Regions from separate parts of the Achromobacter sp. AONIH1 genome, predicted to be linked through region 2. Evidence: predicted binding sites of a transcription regulator. Region 2 holds the regulator's gene; the other holds the start of a gene.
What was found. The regulator FNR, encoded in region 2, switches genes on or off when oxygen is low (the NO sensors DNR and NnrR bind a similar motif). The targets are predictions, from matches to a motif close to TTGATNNNNATCAA.
Positions count from the first base shown of each region.

Region 1: a site for FNR is predicted at 2,289-2,302, ahead of C2U31_RS03115 (DASS family sodium-coupled anion symporter). Genes of this name have one in related genera too.

Region 1 covers NZ_CP026124.1:665,067-670,560, forward strand. The annotation lists gene argB (acetylglutamate kinase) at 1-628, shown strand, start outside; gene C2U31_RS03105 (pyrimidine 5'-nucleotidase) at 762-1,508, shown strand; gene slmA (nucleoid occlusion factor SlmA) at 1,562-2,137, shown strand; gene C2U31_RS03115 (DASS family sodium-coupled anion symporter) at 2,417-3,904, shown strand; gene C2U31_RS03120 (Ldh family oxidoreductase) at 3,917-4,969, shown strand; gene C2U31_RS03125 (IS110 family transposase) at 5,103-5,494, shown strand, end outside.
Region 2 covers NZ_CP026124.1:5,412,678-5,418,171, reverse strand. The annotation lists gene C2U31_RS24765 (MFS transporter) at 1-898, opposite strand, end outside; gene C2U31_RS24760 (hypothetical protein) at 1,068-2,222, opposite strand; gene fnr (fumarate/nitrate reduction transcriptional regulator Fnr) at 2,231-2,959, opposite strand; gene C2U31_RS24750 (gamma-glutamylcyclotransferase) at 3,056-3,529, opposite strand; gene clpB (ATP-dependent chaperone ClpB) at 3,669-5,494, shown strand, end outside.

The DNA.
Region 1 (5,494 bases), 1.9 Mb from region 2:
GGGCATGCGCGTCACCGACGCCGAGACCATGGAAGTCGTCGAATGGGTGCTGGGCGGTCAGGTCCAGCAGGACATCGTCATGATGATCAACGAAGTCGGCGGCAAGGCCGTGGGCCTGACCGGCAAGGACGGCGGACTGATCCAGGCCCAGAAGAAGCTGATGGCCAACAAGGACAACCCCGCCGAACCCATCGATATCGGCTTCGTCGGCGACATCACGCTGGTCGAGCCGGCCGTGGTCAAGGCGCTGCAGGACGACCAGTTCATCCCGGTCATCTCCCCCATCGGCTATGGCGAGGACGGCACCGCCTACAACATCAACGCCGACGTGGTCGCCGGCAAGATGGCCGAAGTGCTGGGCGCCGAGAAGCTGCTGATGCTGACCAACACCCCGGGCGTGCTGGACAAGGCGGGCAAGCTGCTGCGCAGCCTGTCGGCCCAGACCATCGACGAGCTGTTCGCCGACGGCACCATCTCGGGCGGCATGCTGCCCAAGATCTCGTCGGCGCTGGACGCCGCCAAGAACGGCGTGAACTCGGTCCACATCGTCGACGGCCGCGTGCCGCACTGCCTGCTGCTGGAAATCCTCACGGACCAAGGCGTCGGCACGATGATCAGCTCGCATTGATGCCCACCCCCGAAGCGCTGCGCGCTTCCCCCTCAAGGGGGCGCTGCTGCGGACCGGCAAAGCCGGCTCCGCGCAGCCCCTGTCGGGGCCGAATAGCCTCAGTTTGGACGGTGCGTAGCGCCATGGGCAACTGATGCGAAGCCTGCGCCAATTGCAGCGGCCCGCGGTGCGCGTGCGGCGGTCCCGCAGGACCGCCGCGCACGACGACGGGCTGTTGTGGCTGTTCGACCTGGACAACACGCTGCACGACACGTCGCACGCGATCTTCCCGCGCATCGACCACGGCATGACCATGGCCGTGGCCGAGACGCTGGGCGTGGACATCGACACGGCCAACCACCTGCGCCGCAAGTACTGGAAGCGCTACGGCGCCACCATGATCGGCCTGGTGCGCCATCATGGCGTGGACCCGCACGAGTTCCTGCACCGCAGCCATGACTTCGACGTGAACCCGCTGGTGCGCGCCGAGAAGGCGCTGGCCTACAAGCTGCGCCAGCTGCCCGGACGCAAGGTGCTGCTGACCAACGCGCCGCTCGAGTACGCGCGCGCGGTGCTGCGCCGACTAGGCATCCTGCGCCAGTTCGACAGCCTCTGGGCCATCGAGCACATGCGCCTGCACGGCGAGTTCCGCCCCAAGCCGTCGCCGGCCCTGCTGCGCTACGTGCTGGCGCGCGAGGGCGCGTCGCCCCGCCGCACCGTGCTGGTCGAGGACACGCTGGCCAATCTGCGCGGCGCGCGCCGCGCCGGCCTGCGCACGGTTCACGTCTATCATCCCGGCACGCCGTTCGGACGCGGCCGCTCGCAACGGCCGTCCTACGTCGACTTGCGGGTAAACTCGGTCAGTGATTTGCTGTTGCGCCGACGTCCCCTGCGTGGATAGCGGCGGGTCTTACCCCCCACCCTTCCGTCAGCCTGCGTGGACCAGACACTTTCATGGCGAGCAAACCCGGCGAACGCAAGACCCAGATACTGCAGACCCTGGCCGAAATGCTGGAGCAGCCGCACGCCTCCCGCATCACCACGGCCGCGCTGGCCGCGCGCCTGTCGGTATCCGAGGCCGCGCTGTACCGCCACTTCGCCAGCAAGGCGCAGATGTTCGAGGGGCTGATCGAATTCATCGAGACCAGCATCTTCACGCTGGTCAACCAGATCGCCGCCGCCGAGCCGCTGGGCGTGACCCAGGCGCGCCAGACCGTGGCCATGCTGCTCACCTTCTCCGAACGCAACAAGGGCATGACCCGGGTGCTGACCGGCGACGCGCTGGTCACCGAGGACAACCGGCTGCAGGAACGCATCAACCACATCAACGACCGCATCGAGGCCTCGCTGCGACAGTCGCTGCGCACCGCCGTGACCGACGGCGGCCTGCCGCCCGAGGCCAACATCAGCGCCCATGCCAGCCTGCTGACGCACCTGGTGCTGGGTCGCTGGCTGCGCTATGCGCAAAGCGGCTGGCGCGTCGCGCCCACGCTGCACCTGGACGAACAGCTGCGCCTGGCGCTGGGCTGAGCGTCCGCGAAACACCCTGCCGATTGACGCTCACGGCCGCCGCGCGCGGCTTGCCGCGCATGCGCGCAGCCCATTGCCGGGCTTGCGATTTTTCAGGGCCGACGAGCATAATGCCGCGGGTGGGTTCCCACAAGCGCGATTTCCAAGTGGCTTGACCCACATCAATACGGGTTTTCCTGAATGCCGTCACGATCATACTGTAGCGTCGACATGCCGAATTGATTCATCCCGTGCTCGCGGGGCGGCGTGTCGTCAGTTTGACCTCAACCGGAGATGGATATGACCGCGCCAGCCGCCGTCCCTGCCCCACAAAACAAAACCAAGATCCCCATCGGACTCATCGCCGGCTTTGTCGCGCTGATCGCAGTGCTGCTGATGCCCCTGCCGGCAGACCTGCCGGTCGCCGGTCATCGCATGCTGGCCATCCTGGCCTTCGCCGTGGTCGTGTGGATCACCGAAGCCGTGTCGTACGAAGCCAGCGCCATCATGATCACGACGCTGATGGCCTTCCTGCTCGGCACCGCGCCGACCATCAAGGATCCGCAGACGCTGTACGGCACCTCCGCCGCCATCAGCATGGCGCTGACAGGCTTCGCCAATTCGGCGCTGGCGCTGGTGACCGGCGCGCTGTTCATCGCCGCCGCCATGACCTTCACCGGACTGGACCGGCGCATCGCGCTGGTCACGCTGTCCAAGGTCGGCACCAGCACGCGCCGCATCCTGATCGGCGCGATCGCCGTGACCATCGTGCTGAGCCTGGTCGTGCCCAGCGCCACGGCGCGCAGCGCCGCGGTGGTGCCCATCATGATGGGCGTGATCGCGGCCTTCGGCGTGGACAAGCGCTCGAACATCGCCGCCGGCATCATGATCATCGTGGCGCAGGCCACCAGCATCTGGAACGTCGGCATCCAGACCGCCGCCGCGCAGAACCTGCTGACGGTCGGCTTCATGGAAAAGATGCTGGGCCAGCGCGTGGCCTGGTCCGACTGGCTGATCGCCGGCGCCCCGTGGTCGCTGATCATGTCGGCCGTGCTGGTCGTCGTGGTGCTCAAGATGCTGCCGCCGGAAAGCAACAGCATCGCCGGCGGCAAGGAAGCCGTCGAGAAGTCGCTGCGTGAGCTCGGCCCCATGACCGGCGCGCAGAAGCGCCTGATGGCCGTGTCCGTGCTGCTGCTGTTGTTCTGGGCCACCGAAGGCAAGCTGCACAAGTTCGACACCACCTCCACCACCTACTTCGGCCTGGTGCTGCTGATGCTGCCGCGCTTCGGCGTGATGACCTGGAAAGACGTGCAGTCGCGCATACCGTGGGGCACCGTGATCGTGTTCGGCGTCGGCATCAGCCTGGGCACCGCGCTGCTCACCACGCAGGCCGGCCAATGGCTGGGCAATCAGGTGGTCGCGCACACCGGCCTGGACCACCTCGGACCGCTGGCGATCTTCGCCATCCTGTCGGCCTTCCTGATCGTCATCCACCTGGGTTTCGCCAGCGCCACCGCGCTGACCTCGGCCATGCTGCCCATCCTGATCTCGGTGCTGGCCACGCTGCCGGGCGAATTCAGCCGCCTGGGCATGACCATGCTGCTGGGCTTCGTGGTCAGCTATGGCTTCATCCTGCCCATCAACGCGCCGCAGAACATGGTGTGCCTGGGCACGGAAACGTTCAACGCCCGCCAGTTCGCCAAGGTCGGCATCGTCATCACCATCGTCGGCTACCTGCTGATGCTGCTGTTCGGCATGACCTACTGGCGCTGGCTGGGCTGGCTGTAAGGAGAAGCGCGCATGAAAATCTCGCTTGAACAGGCACGGGAATACGGGCGGCGCGTGCTGGCCGCCCAGGGCGTGCCGGAAGACATCGCGCGGGACGTGGCCGATCACCTGGTGGAGTCCGACCGCGTCGGCTACACCAGCCACGGCCTGTCCATTCTCACCAACTACCGCCGCGTGCTGGCCGACGGGCTGGCGCAGGCCGACGGCCGGCCCGAGCTGGTCAACGACCGTGGCGCCATGCTGGCCTATGACGGCCACAACGGCCTGGGCCAGCACGTGGGCAAGGTGGTCATCGAAAAAGCCATCGAGCGCACGCAGCAGCATGGCCAGTGCATCCTGACGCTGCGCCGCAGCCATCACCTGGGCCGCATGGGCCACTACGGGGAAATGGTGGCGGCGCAGGGGCTGATCCTGCTGGCCTTCACCAACGTGATCAACCGCGCGCCCACCGTGGCGCCGTTCGGCGGCGCCCAGGCCTGCATGACCACCAATCCGCTGTGCTTCGCCGGGCCGCTGCCCGGCGGGCGGCCGCCCTTCATCGTGGACATGGCCACCAGCTCCATCGCCGTCAACAAGGCGCGCGTGCTGGCGGCCAAGGGCGAGCAGGCGCCGCCGGGATCGCTGATCGACGCCCAAGGCAACCCCACCACCGATCCGAACGCGCTGTTCGCCGATCCGCCGGGCGCGCTGCTGCCCTTCGGCGGCCACAAGGGCTACGCCATGGGCCTGGTGGCCGAGCTGCTGGCCGGCGTGCTGTCGGGCGGCGGCACCATCCAGCCCGAACACCCGCGCAATGGCGTGGCCACCAACAACATGTTCGCCATCCTGCTGAACCCGCAGGTCGACTTCAACACCGACTGGCGCTCGCTCGAAGTCGGCGCCTTCATCGATTACCTGCATGCCTGCCCGCCGCAACCCGGCGTGGACCGGGTGCAGTATCCCGGCGAGTACGAAGCCGCCAACCGTGCGCTGAACGCGGATTCGCTGACCTTCGATGCGCGTATCTGGGACGGCATGAAGCAGCTGGCGACGGATCTGGGCGTGGCGGACGCGTTGCCTCGATAGCGCATTCGTTCCCGTCCTGGCGGGTTTTACAGGAAGCCCCCTTTCCATTGCGGAAGGGGGCTAATGAGATGGTCAGCCCGATCCCCACGAAGCGGTACGCTGAGTGGGGATTGTTCTTTTTGGGAGACCTCTCATGAGCACCGTCACGCTGATTGGCATCGATCTGGGCAAACACAGCTTCCATCTGCATGGGCAGGACGCGGCCGGCAGGATGATGTTTCGCAAGAAGTGCTCGCGCCAGGATCTGTTCAAGTTACTGGGCAACACACCGCGCAGCACAGTGGTGATGGAGGCCTGCGCCGGCGCGCACTGGATGGCGCGCCGCATCGAAGAACTGGGCCACCAGGCCAAGCTCATTTCCCCCCAGTTCGTGCGCCCCTTCGTACAGGGCAACAAGAATGACTTCGCCGATGCCCAGGCGATCTGCGAGGCGGCCTCGCGCCCGAGCATGCGGTTCGTGAGCGTGCGCAATCAGGCTCAGCAGACCGTCTCTGCCCTGCATCGGGTGCGTGAATCACTGGTCGC
Region 2 (5,494 bases):
ACAGCGCGCCATACAGCGGCTGCAGGATCAGCGCGAAGATCAGCGAGGCGGCGATCACATAGGTGGTGACGATGTCAGAGAACCCCGCCGTCTGCCGGACGAAGGTCTGCATGTAGGTGGTGAAGGTGTAGAAGGCCGCCGTGCCGCCCGCCGTCAGGCCCACCACGATGGCCACCTCGCGCGGGTACTTCAGCAGGCCGCGCAGCGAACTGGTGCGCGGCTGGGTCTTGCTGGCGGCCTTGTAGGAGTCGGTCTCGGGCATGTCGCGCCGCATGAAGGCGGTCACGATGGCAAGCAGCGCGCCGATCACGAAGGGGATGCGCCAGCCCCAATCCACCAGCTGCTGGTGAGTCAGGAACACGTTCTGCAGCAGCAACAGCACCAGGATCGCGCTGAGCTGGCCGCCGATCAGCGTCACATACTGGAAGCTGGAATAGAAGCCGCGGTGCTCGGCGTCGGCGATCTCGGTCAGGTAGGTGGCGCTGGCGCCATATTCCCCGCCCAGGCTCAGCCCCTCGATCACGCGCGCCAGCGCCAGCAGCGCCGGCGCGGCCAGGCCGATGGAGGCGTAGGTGGGCGTGAGTGCGATGATCAGCGAGCCCACGCACATCATGCCCACCGACACCATCAGCGACAGCCGCCGGCCGTGCCGGTCCGCGATATGCCCGAACAGCCAGCCGCCCAGCGGCCGCACGATGAAGCCGGCCGCGAACAGCGTGGCGGCATTGAGCTGCTGGACGACGGGATCGTGCGAGGGGAAGAAGGCGGGGGCGAAGTACAGCGCGAAGGCGGTGTAGGCGTAGAAGTCGTACCACTCGACCAGGTTGCCCATGGAGCCGACGAAAATGGCCTTGATGCGGCGCTTCGCGTCGGCGACATCCAGATGCGTGTGCGTCATGGCGGTCCTTGCTGCTTGCCGGAATGGGAAACGCCGGCGCGGCCGCAAGCGCGCCGCCGCCAGCATGTCCCTATATTGCTCCCGGCCGCGCGAAATTGCACGCGCCGCCGCGCCATCGTTCAGCTTGCTGTCATGATTGGAGGGCGCCCTGGACGGTGCCTGGCGGGCGCTACTTGCCGCGCGGCTTGATCGGCTCGCAGGGCGCGGCCTTGTCCGTCCCGCGCGCGCCTTCGCCCAGCAGGGCCTGGGCGCCGCATTCCGAGCCGAACATGTTCTTGCCGTCGTGGCCCACGCCGCGCACTTCGTAGCCGGCGCGGTGCAGCGTGACCGGCTTGCCGCCGCGCGACGCGAGCAGGAACTCGTATTGCAGGTAGGCGGTGCCGCGCGCCAGTCGCGTGGAGCCCTGGGCTTCGGCGCCGCAGGTCTTGTCCAGCAGCCGGTGCTCGGGGTTGTTGTCGGCGCCGCCTAGCAGGTAGGTGACGTCGCGCGCCGCGTAGCGCACGAACAGCCGGGATTCCTCCTGGCCGCGCGCGTAGGCGGGCAGCTTGTCGGTGCCGTACTTGTACTGGTTGTAGGTGGGGCAGATGCCGCGTTCGTAGGGCGCGTAGCCCTTGCCGTCCGGGCGTGGCCGCTCGTTGGTCAGGTACAGGTAGGAAGAGGGATTGGCGATCACGTAGCGCAGCGCCAGCCCGTCGCGGCGCAGCGGGCCGTCGACGTTGTTCAGCACGGCGTAGCGTTGCACCAGCTGCGCGCCGCCGGAATGGCCGGCCAGCACGATGCCGGCCAGCGCGGGCAGGCGCTGGCGGTCGTCCAGGCTGCGCAGCAGGTCATCCAGAACCTGGAACGAGCTGACCGGCGCCGGCCGGCCGGCGGCCTGCACGCTGTCCTCGCCTTCTTCCCAGCTGGCCTTGCGCCACGCCGCCATGCCGGCGAAACCGGAATCGATGGAACCGGAAAAACGCGGCGCCAGCACCAGCGTGTCGCGCGCGCGCTCCGGATTGCGTTCCAGCAGGTCGGCCACGTATTCGTAATAGCGGTCGGCGTCGCGCTTGACGCCGTGGATCACCACCACCACCTGCTTGATGTCGGCCAGTTCGCCCTTGCCCAGCGGACGGTTGGCGTAGACCGGGATCTTGTAGCGATGGCCCGGCTTGCCCAGCTCGACGGTCTGCCAGCGCGCCGGCTTGGCCGGCTTGGGCGCGGGCGTGGCTTCGTCGTAGTCGTAGGGATCGGGCAGGGGCGTCTGCGCGGCGGCCGCCAGCGGGGCCATCAACGCCGCCAGCATCAGGCTGGCGGCCGGCAGGAAGGCGCGCGCGCGGCGCATGGGCGGCTTCAGCAGCTTTCTTGGCCCAGCAGCTGCTTGAGCGCAGGCTGGTCGAGGATGCGGACTTCGCGCTGGTTGATGCGGATCAGCCCATCGCGCGCGAAGCGCGAGAACAGCCGGCTTACCGTTTCCAGCGTCAGGCCCAGGTAGTTGCCGATTTCCTCGCGGCTCATGCGCAGCACGAACTCGGTGGACGAATAGCCCAGCGAGGCGTAGCGCTGCGACAGGTTCAACAGGAACGCCGCCAGGCGCTGCTCGGAACGCATCGAACCCAGCGAGGCCAGCATCTGGTGCGAACGCGTGATCTCGCGGCTCATCAGACGGCGGAACTGCTGCTGCAGCGAGGGCAGGTGGGTGGCGACGCGGTCGACTTCATTCAGGCGAATGACGCAGACTTCGGAGTCTTCCAGCGCGACGGCGGCCGACACGTGCTTGCCCTCGAGCATGCCGTCCATGCCGACGATCTCGCCGGGCAGGTGGAAACCGGTGATCTGGATCTGGCCAGTCGCGTCTTCGAGCTGCGTCTTCAGGCTGCCGAAGCGCACGCCATAGACCGCATCGAGGGGGTGATCCAGCGAGTACAGCGTCTTGCCCTTTTCAAGGCGCACGCGTTCCTTCACCAGTTCGTCCAGCTTTTCTACTTCGGCGGCTGCCATGCCCACGGGCACGCACACGTGTCCCAGCATACACGTGGAGCAATGGGCGGCATCTGGGGCTACGGGGACCCTTTTTTGCATATTGACCTCTATAGCGCCCGTCGAGCGGCGGGTAGCCGATGCGGGCATGAAGCGTGATGACAATTGGTATTGTAGTCCGTTGTTACTACGGGTGTCTTACGCGCTCGCGGCGTCCTTGGACAGGGACGCCGCGCGAGCGTTCCCCGCGTGGCGGTAAACGACCCAGTCCGTGACGTGATCGACGGCCGCGATGTCGCTGGCGGCGCCACGCCGCGCGGGATCTATCGGGTAGTACTGACAGGGCAGCTCCGCGCCGTCCGGGCCCGGCTGCGCGAGGCGCGCCAGCACGTCGCGGCGCAGGAAGCAGCCGGGCCGGCCGGGATGGTAGTCCTCGATCTCGTCCATCAATTGGATATGGGCCGGCTCGACCTGATAGATATCTCCTAGGACGCGACGCCCGTCAGCCACGGGAATCAGGCCGGGCCAGGCGCCGAAGTCGACCAGCCGGCCCGGCACGCTGGCCGCGCCGACCCGCCGTACCGCCGGCAGTCCACGGTCGGAGGCGGTCCGCTCCAGGTCGTTGATCTCGCCCGCGCGTAGCGTGCCGTAGACAAAAACGTATATGCTCATGATTCCTCAGGTTGCCGCACGTCGATAGAGTCCGCAAGGCCGGCAGGGTATTGAAATTCCCCGTCCCGGCCGCATATTCAGGTCATCGAGCCAGCCGGCGATGCATCGGTCAGGCTCCTCAACAAGCCAAACGACCACTATGCGATTCGACAAACTTACCACCAAGTTCCAACAGGCATTGGCGGACGCCCAGAGCCTGGCCGCCCGCAACGATCATCCCTACATTGAGCCCATACATGTGCTGTCCGCGCTGCTGTCCGATCCCGACAGCGGGGCCGGCAGCCTGCTGGCGCGCGCCGGCGTCGCCGTGAACCGGTTGCAGCCGGCCATCGAGCAGGCGCTCAAGTCCCTGCCTCAGGTGCAGGGCGATGACAACGTCCAGGTCGGCCGCGAGCTGCAGGGCGTGCTGACGCGCACCGACAAGGAAGCCGCGCGCCGGGGCGACACCTACATCGCCAGCGAGTTGTTCCTGCTGGCGCTGGCCGACGACAAAGGCCCGGCCGGCCGCATCCTGCAGGAAGCCGGCCTGCAGAAGAAGGCGCTGGAAGCCGCCATCGACGCCGTGCGCGGCGGCGAGTCGGTGTCCGCCGCAGAGGGCGAGTCCAACCGCGAGGCCCTGTCCAAGTACACGATGGACCTGACCGAGCGCGCCCGCCAGGGCAAGCTCGATCCGGTGATCGGTCGCGACGACGAGATCCGCCGCACCATCCAGATCCTGCAGCGCCGCACCAAGAACAATCCCGTGCTGATCGGCGAACCCGGCGTCGGCAAGACCGCCATCGTCGAAGGCCTGGCGCAGCGCATCGTCAACGACGAAGTGCCCGAGACGCTGCGCGGCAAGCGCGTGCTGTCGCTGGACCTGGCCGCGCTGCTGGCCGGCGCCAAGTTCCGAGGCGAATTCGAAGAGCGCCTGAAAGCCGTGCTGAAGGAACTGGCGCAGGACGATGGCAGCAACATCGTTTTCATCGACGAGTTGCACACCATGGTCGGCGCCGGCAAGGCCGAGGGCGCGATGGACGCCGGCAACATGCTCAAGCCCGCGCTGGCGCGCGGCGAGCTGCATTGCATCGGCGCGACCACGCTGGACGAATACCGCAAGTACATCGAGAAGGACGCCGCGCTGGAGCGCCGCTTCCAGAAGGTGCTGGTCGACGAACCCGACGTGGAATCGACCATCGCCATCCTGCGCGGCCTGCAGGAACGCTACGAGATCCACCACGGCGTCGAGATCACCGACCCGGCCATCGTGGCCGCGGCCGAGCTGTCGCACCGCTACATCACCGACCGCTTCCTGCCCGACAAGGCCATCGACCTGATCGACGAGGCCGGCGCGCGCATCCGCATGGAAATCGATTCCAAGCCGGAAGTGATGGACAAGCTCGACCGCCGCATCATCCAGCTCAAGATCGAGCGCGAGGCCGTCAAGAAAGAAACCGACGATGCCTCCAAGCGCCGCCTGGGCGTGATCGAGGACGAGCTCGAAAAGCTGCAACGCGAGTACAACGACTTCGAGGAAATCTGGAAGGCTGAAAAGGCCGCCGTGCAGGGCACGCAGGCCATCAAGGAAGAGATCGATGGCGTGCGCGCCGAGATGGCCGAGTTGCAGCGCAAGGGCCAGTTCGACAAGCTGGCCGAGCTGCAGTACGGCAAGCTGCCCGACCTGGAGGCGCGCCTGAAGGCCGCCGAGATCGGCGCGGCCGAGGCCGCCACCGAGGCCGAGGGCGATGAGGGCCGGCCGCGCCTGTTGCGCACCCGCGTCGGCGCCGAGGAAATCGCCGAGGTCGTGTCGCGCGCCACCGGCATCCCGGTGTCCAAGATGATGCAGGGCGAACGCGAGAAGCTGTTGCACATGGAGGAATACCTGCACAAGCGCGTGGTGGGCCAGGACGAGGCCGTGCGCCTGGTGTCCGACGCCATCCGGCGTTCGCGCGCCGGCCTGGCGGATCCGTCGCGGCCCTATGGCTC